2 linked regions of the Endozoicomonas sp. GU-1 genome follow. The protein of the gene in region 2 binds, or shares a complex with, the protein of the main gene of each other region. Links are inferred from orthologs where the notes say so. Each region holds a gene or a part of one and is shown on either strand. Other genes may lie near its edges.

Region 1 (3,411 bases), 2.9 Mb from region 2 along the record:
CCAAAGTTACGCAGCCTGTTGTGGCGGTTGATTGACCGTGAACAGGAAGGCGACGTGCTGCAGGAACTGAGCGAAGACGTTCGCCAGTTCTTCCTTGACCAGATGAACATTGCCGAACTGAAAGCTATTACTCAAGGTCAGGATGTTGACGACATTGCCGACCTGCTGCAACAACTGCCAGATACCATCACCCGACAGGTGCTGGACTCCATGAACAGTCAGGACCGCCAGCGGGTTGAGGCGGTTCTGGCCTATCCGGAGGATTCCGCCGGTGGCTTGATGAACACCGACACCATTACGGTGCGCCCCAATAACACCGTTGATGTTGTTCTTCGTTACCTGCGCCGTCATGAAGGCATTCCGGATGGCACAGACAGCCTGTTGGTGGTCAATCGCCGGGATGAATACATCGGCCGCCTGCCCCTGACCTTGCTCCTGACGACCGAACCGGGCGCTACCGTCAGACAAGTGATGTTAACCGACCTGGATCCAATTCCTGCGGATATGCAGGATACCCAGGTAGCCCAGCTGTTCGAACGGCAGGATCTGCTCTCCGCCCCGGTGGTGAACGACAATGGCAAACTGCTTGGCCGGATCACCATCGATGATGTAGTGGACGTGATCCGGGAAGAGGCCGAACACTCCATGATGAGTATGGCCGGTCTGGATGACGATGAAGACACCTTCGCCCCGGCCCTGCGAACTGCACGACGCCGGGCGGTCTGGCTGGGCTTCAACCTGATTACCGCCTTTATTGCCGCCTCGGTCATTGGTCTGTTTCAGGAAACCATCGATAAAGTGGTGGCCCTGGCGGTGCTGATGCCGATTGTTGCAGGGATGGGAGGTAATGCCGGCAGTCAGGCCCTGACCCTGGTGATCCGGGGTATGGCGCTAGGGCAAATCAGTAAGACCAACCTCCGCTGGCTGCTAAGCCGGGAGCTGGTTGCCGGATTTCTCAACGGGTTGTTGTGGGCAACCCTGGTGGCCGCCATCGCCTGGTTCTGGTTTGATGACCCGATTATTTCCCTGGTGATCGCCTGCGCCATGGTGATCAACCTGAGTGTTGCCGTGGTCACCGGTGCAATGCTGCCGGTTTTACTGAAATCATTAAATATTGATCCGGCCCTTGCTGGCAGTATTATCCTGACCACGATTTCCGATGTGGTGGGGTTCCTCTCATTCCTTGGGCTGGCCACTGTTTTCTATGGGTAGCGTTTTGGACCACAAAGGCACAAAGAAGAGCAAAAGAGTAGTAAGAGCAAAGCTCTTACTACTCTTGCCTTGGAAGGCTGTCCGAGAATAGCTTTTAAACATTGAACCACAAAAGCCCAAAACACCTTTGTGTCTTTGTGCCTTTGTGGTTCCCTTCTTTTTAACAATCACTCACCCGCCAGCTTCATACTGCTGATCAGAATTGAACCGGTCTGGATATTCCCACGCCTGTCGACATCATTACCCACGGCAACAATGTTCCGGTAGATATCTTTCAGGTTGCCGGCAATCGTCACTTCTGACACCGGGAACTGAATTTCGCCATTGTCGACCCAGAAGCCACCGGCACCACGAGAATAATCACCGGTAACGGTATTAACCCCCTGCCCCATCAGTTCGGTAACCAGCAGCCCGGTTCCCATCTGTTTCAGCAGCGCATCAAGATCGCCTGCATTGCTTTGTACAAACAGGTTATTAACACCACCGGCATTGGCGGTACTGTCCATCCCCAGTTTGCGGGCAGAGTAGGTGCTTAAAATATAATGCTGCAGCACACCGTCCGTAATAAAGTCCTTGGCATAGGTCGCCAGCCCATCATTATCGAAGCTGGCGGATCCCAGCATGTTTTTCAGCAATGGTTGCTCGTGGATACGCATCCATTCTGGAAACACCGGCTTACCCAGATGATCCAACAGGAAAGAGGCCTGTCGATAAAGGCTGCCACCACTGATCGCCCCGAGAAAATGGGCAATAAGACCTGAAGCCACCTCCGGTGCAAACAGTACCGGCACCTCGGCAGTGCCAACTTTTCGCGCTCCCAGTCGGCGCACCGTGCGTTCCGCCGCGGTCTTGCCAACCGCGACCGCTGTTTCCAGCTCGTTGGCATTACGGCTTACGGTATACCAGTAATCCCGCTGCATCTCGTCACCCTGCATGCCAATCAACACCGCACTCAGGCTGTGGCGACTGGACACATAGCTGCCAATAAACCCATTGCTGTTGCCATAGACACGGCAACCCTGATGACTGGAGACACTGGCACCGTCGGAATTGACAATTTTATTACTGAACGCACGTCCAGCATCTTCACATTGCATGGCCAGATCAATCGCCTGCCCGGCATCGATTCCCCAGGGGTGATACAGGTCAAGATCCGGCAACGCATCACCATCAGCCATTAACACGGGGTCAGCCAAACCCGCATAAGGGTCTTCGGACGCGTAACGGGCAATATCGCAGGCGGCTTTTACCGTTTCACGGATGGCCTTTGGGCTGCTGTCAGAAGTACTGGCAGAGCCTTTTCGTTTACCCAGATAGACGGTAATGCCCAGCCCCTGGTCACGGTTAAACTCAACCGTTTCAACATCGCCCATACGGACGCTGGCCGACAGGCCGGCATCCATGCTGATGCCCACCTCACAGGCATCCGCTCCCTGTCTGGCGGCCTCTGCCAGAATATCACCGGCCAGTGTTTTCAGCCTGGTCTCTTCACTTCGTGGATCCAGCACTGCATTGGAAGGTTCGCCCATGATTGCACCTGATCTGTTGTGTTTATGCCTACGGAGGTTTTCAACTATTGTGCCGCTGTGAAGTTAATAATGCATCAGATAGATGCTCAATTGCAGATTCAGAGTCTAATCAGCCATCTTTATCAAGGCTTGCACACTGAGCCTTGTGCACTATTTTCTTTAAGCGATTTGCTGTTTTTTATATCTTGAGCGGGAATAGGACAATGTTCTCAAGCGTCAGGACGGAGCATGACCATTCGCAGGAAATGGTAGCCGATGCCAGCGTGGAATCCACCTCTGATGTCGATCTCCCGCTGCCTGATAACACGACAGAGGTCAATCATTCAGAATCTGCTGTGGCTGCTTCAGCCAGCAGGCAGTTATCGGCAACAACGGCCGATTTTGCAGAGCTGATGATATCAGCGGTCCTGCGTAATGACCTGGCCACCGTCAACTGGTTGCTGGACCAGGGCACTGACCCCAATATTTGCTCTGTGGGTGGATCTACCCCTCTGTATATTGCCATTCACAGACTGGACGGTGAAGGTATTGTCAAGACGCTGCTGGATCGCGGTGCAGATCCGAACCTTCCTGTCCCCGCTTTGTTGGGAGATCAAAGTACGCTTTTGCTGCAAGCGGCAGGACTGGGCAACTATAAGGCCCTCAATTTGTTGCTGGACAGGGGAGCTGA
Region 2 (4,027 bases):
CAACAACACCTGAAAGAAAGGTATCTTGGCTGACAGGCCCTGATAAATAGCATTTTCATCAATAGCACGCCCGGGTTAACTATGATGAAATCGACTGAATCTCTCCATTATTATCCTCGAGGTTAACCTGATGCGGGGCATCAAAACGACACATGTCCGCCATATATTTCAGGGGCTGGCAGCACTGATTATCATCATAACGGGGATCAAGCTGGGCAGCACACTGGTTATTCCCCTGCTGCTTTCTGCCCTGCTTGCCTTGCTGGCCAATCCTGTGGTTGACTTGCTGGCGCGGTTCAGGGTCCCCCGAATCGTCGGAATCCTGTTCACCTTAACGGCCTTTGTCATCTTCGCCCTGTTATTCCTGGGTAATGTTGCCAGCACGGTTCAGGAGTTTACCGCTGCACTGCCCGGGTATCGTGAACAGCTGACTGAGTCGTTTAACAGGACTCAGGCCTTTTTAGCACAGAAAAATATCCGTGTTGACCTGAAAACCTTTATGGACTCCTTTGACCCATCGGCGCTTGTCAGTCTGCTGACCAATATGATTGGCAAACTCGGCAGCACCATGAGTTTTGCCCTGCTGATTTTAATCGCCGCCATCTTCATGCTGCTGGAAGCTCCGCTGCTGCCGGGCAAGCTGCGCTTGGCACTGTCATCCCCGGACCATGAGTTACAGAGCATGCGTCGTTTTCTCCACTCATTTAACCGTTATGTGGCCCTGAAAACGCTGATCAGTATGATCACTGGCCTGTTGGTTGGCACCATGCTCTGGGCGAAAGGGGTGAACTTTTATGTGCTCTGGGGGCTGGTCGCTTTTCTGTTTAACTTCATCCCTAATGTCGGCTCCATCGTGGCGGCTATTCCCGGCATTCTGCTGACACTGCTGCAGTTTGGCTATGGCGATGCCATGCTGGTTCTGGCGGGCTACCTGGCGATCAACGTGTTTATCGGTAATATCATTGAGCCTAACGTTATGGGACAAGGGCTGGGATTGTCGCCCCTGGTCGTCTTTCTGTCGTTGATCTTCTGGGGCTGGCTGTTAGGGCCTGTAGGGATGATTCTCTCCGTTCCACTGACCATGTTTATTAAAATCATGATGGAATCTTCCAGACAGTGGCGGAACATGGCTATTCTGTTAGGACCTGACGACAGTGCAGAGCAACACCAACAGAAGAACAGCTGATTAATAGGTAAAAGGGAGCCGGTGATGGTTGATAAACCTGACGTTGATCTGAAAAAAAATGACCCGGATAACAATCCATGGATCGACTGGGCAGAAAAGATCCGGGCCATTGCCCAGAACGGGCTCACCTTCTCCAGAGGTGAATTTGACCTTGAGCGATATCACCAATTACAGGCTATTGCCCATGATATGACCGCACTGCTGACCGGAGCCCCCACAGCAAAAGTGAACGACTACTTTCTGCCGGATCATGGTTATGCCACTCCGAAGATTGACCTCCGTGGCGGCGTATTCCTCGATAATAAAATACTGCTGGTCAAAGAGCGGTCTGATGGGCGCTGGGCGCTGCCCGGAGGCTGGGGCGATGTGTGCGAACCTCCCGCTTATGGGGTCGAGCGGGAAATTGTGGAAGAGTCCGGCTATACCGCCAGGGCATTAAAGCTGGTCGCTGTTCGGGATACCCAGCGACACCCCTACCGCCCACGAAGCCCTTATCATATCTACAAATTGATTTTTCTCTGCGAATTGACCGGTGGAGCCCCAAAAGAGAATATTGAAATTTCCGATATTGGCTTTTTTGATATTGACGATCTGCCGGAGCTTTCCGGGGGAAGAACCTTGCCGGAAGATATCCAATTATTACTGGAGCACAAAAATAAACGGGAATTGCCCACCGTTTTTGACTGAAACGATGGGCACAATCCACAGAGAATATTAAGCCGTACCACCCACGGTAATTTCATCAATCTTCAACGTCGGCTGACCAACACCCACCGGAACAGACTGACCATCCTTACCACAGACCCCGACACCGGGGTCCAGTTCCAGGTCATTGCCGACCATGGACACCTTGTTCATCACATCAGGGCCATTACCGATCAGGGTGGCGCCCTTGACTGGCACGGTCTTTTTGCCATTTTCGATCAACCAGGCCTCACTGGTGGAGAACACAAACTTACCGGAGGTAATATCCACCTGACCACCGCCCATGTTTTCCACATAGATGCCTTTTTTAACGGTACTGATAATCTCCTCCGGGTCATGCTTGCCAGCCAGCATATAGGTATTGGTCATCCTTGGCATGGGCAGGTGGGAATACGACTCACGTCGTCCATTTCCGGTTGGTGCAACACCCATTAAACGAGCGTTCAGCTTATCCTGCATATAGCCTTTGAGAATGCCATTTTCAATCAGGACGGTGCTTTCTGTGGGTACGCCCTCATCGTCCATATTCATGGAACCACGACGACCGCCCAGCGTACCGTCATCAACAATGGTACAGTGTGGAGAAGCAACCCGTTCGCCAATCCGGCCAGCATAGGCAGACGACCCTTTACGGTTAAAGTCGCCTTCCAGTCCATGGCCTACCGCTTCGTGCAGCAGCACACCGGACCAGCCAGCGCTTAATACCACCGGCATGGTGCCTGCCGGAGCGGCTACTGCTTCAAGGTTGGTCATTGCCTGACGCACGGCCTTGCGGGCATACTCAAGGCCGGTGTCGTTGAGCAGGAACTGAAGGTAGTCACCCCGACCGCCGCCTCCGGCCGACCCGCGCTCAATACGCCCCTCTTTTTCAGCAATAACACTGACATTCAAACGAACCAACGGGCGAATATCCGCTGCCAGCGTGCCATCGGAGGCGGCTACCAGCACCACCTCATGGACACCGGCCAGACTCACCGTCACCTGCTTGACACTGGGGTCGGCCTTGCGGGCTTCCTGGTCCAGCTTTTTCAGCAGATCAACTTTATCTTCACTGGTTAAAGAATCCAGAGGGTTGGCGGTTCCGTAGAGCGACAGTGGCTGGCTGCGCTGCCATGCCTGAACCTGCTGCTGCTGGCCGACCCGGGCAATACTTCGGGCGGCACCGGCAGCCTGTTCCAGTGCCGGGAGGATAATTTCATTGGAGTAGGCAAAACCGGTTTTCTCGCCACTCATGGCGCGAACACCGACCCCGCTGTCGACATTGAAACTGCCTTCCTTAACGATGCCATCTTCCAGCACCCAGGACTCATGGCGCATGGATTGGAAATAGAGGTCAGCGGCATCCACATTGTGCCCCAGAATGTTGTCCAGAATCCTGCTGAGTTCACTGTCGCCGATATTGGCTGGAGTCAGCAGTTGGTCGCGGGCTGTTGTAATAATATCGGTCATAGATTTTGTCACCACTTTTGTTACCGCTTTGGTCAGCAGCACGTTTTGTCAGCAGCGTGGCTTCACACTGGTTTATTCTTATTGCAAGCCTACTCCCTGAGAACGGGCTAACTCAAGGGAAGTTTACAATTTCTCATAATGCATTTTGTTCAGTTTACCGGCTTCCATGGCCTCCCTGAACCACGGATACCTCTGCCTTTCTACACCGCATACCATCAGCCTTTTCCGGGAGGCTGCCCAATGTGAGTATAAACTGAATAGTCGCCCAGATTCGCAACCAAGCTTATTTCACCCCATGCGGGCAACATCACCTGCATAAATGGCTCGATCAGTTATTGGCCTGCTGATTTAAGGGTTCCAACGGTATTTCAGGTTCCGCTTGTTGCCGTGCCTCGTCCCGACGATGATAGTATTGGCTGAGAGCGCATAGACCAATGCCTGCAACGATGGTGACAGCGGTACCCAGGCTGACACCCACGACAACCCAGGGACTGATGGTTCCAGCCAATGGTGCAGGCATGACGGGCGGTGCCATTGCCGCCGTTGCCAATGGTGTTGTGGGAGTGATCGTGGCATTGATTGACGTTGATGGTACTGTGCTGTTATGAATAGTTAGGCTGCTCCCGGTCCCTATTGTCACGTTTGTCTTTGGCGGCTGAGTCGATGATCCGGGGGTAGTGTTCGTGG

Evidence for each region. Proteins that work in one complex are often made in the same cells at the same time.
Region 1: the proteins of tldD (region 2) and pmbA are in contact, whole or in part, in a solved structure (PDB 5NJ9), measured with the Escherichia coli proteins. The link is inferred for Endozoicomonas sp. GU-1 from one-to-one orthologs.

What each region holds. Positions count from the first base shown.
Region 1 is NZ_CP114771.1:2,673,557-2,676,967, forward strand. The notes cover bases 561-3,411. They hold pmbA (metalloprotease PmbA), read right to left. Parts: upstream 2,742-3,411; coding sequence 1,380-2,741; downstream 561-1,379. Other genes in these bases: mgtE (magnesium transporter), read left to right, coding at 561-1,212; O3276_RS11050 (ankyrin repeat and SOCS box protein), read left to right, coding at 2,945-3,411. Also shown: more of mgtE, read left to right, coding at 1-560.
Region 2 is NZ_CP114771.1:5,559,615-5,563,641, reverse strand. What follows is about bases 1,121-4,027. They hold tldD (metalloprotease TldD), read right to left. Parts: upstream 3,341-4,027; coding sequence 1,901-3,340; downstream 1,121-1,900. Other genes in these bases: O3276_RS23355 (hypothetical protein), read right to left, coding at 3,669-4,027; O3276_RS23365 (NUDIX hydrolase), read left to right, coding at 1,211-1,873; O3276_RS23370 (AI-2E family transporter), read left to right, coding at 1,121-1,186. Outside these bases: O3276_RS23375 (carboxypeptidase M32), read left to right, coding at 1-33; more of O3276_RS23370, read left to right, coding at 131-1,120. UniProt on the Escherichia coli protein: Metalloprotease involved in CcdA degradation. Suppresses the inhibitory activity of the carbon storage regulator (CsrA).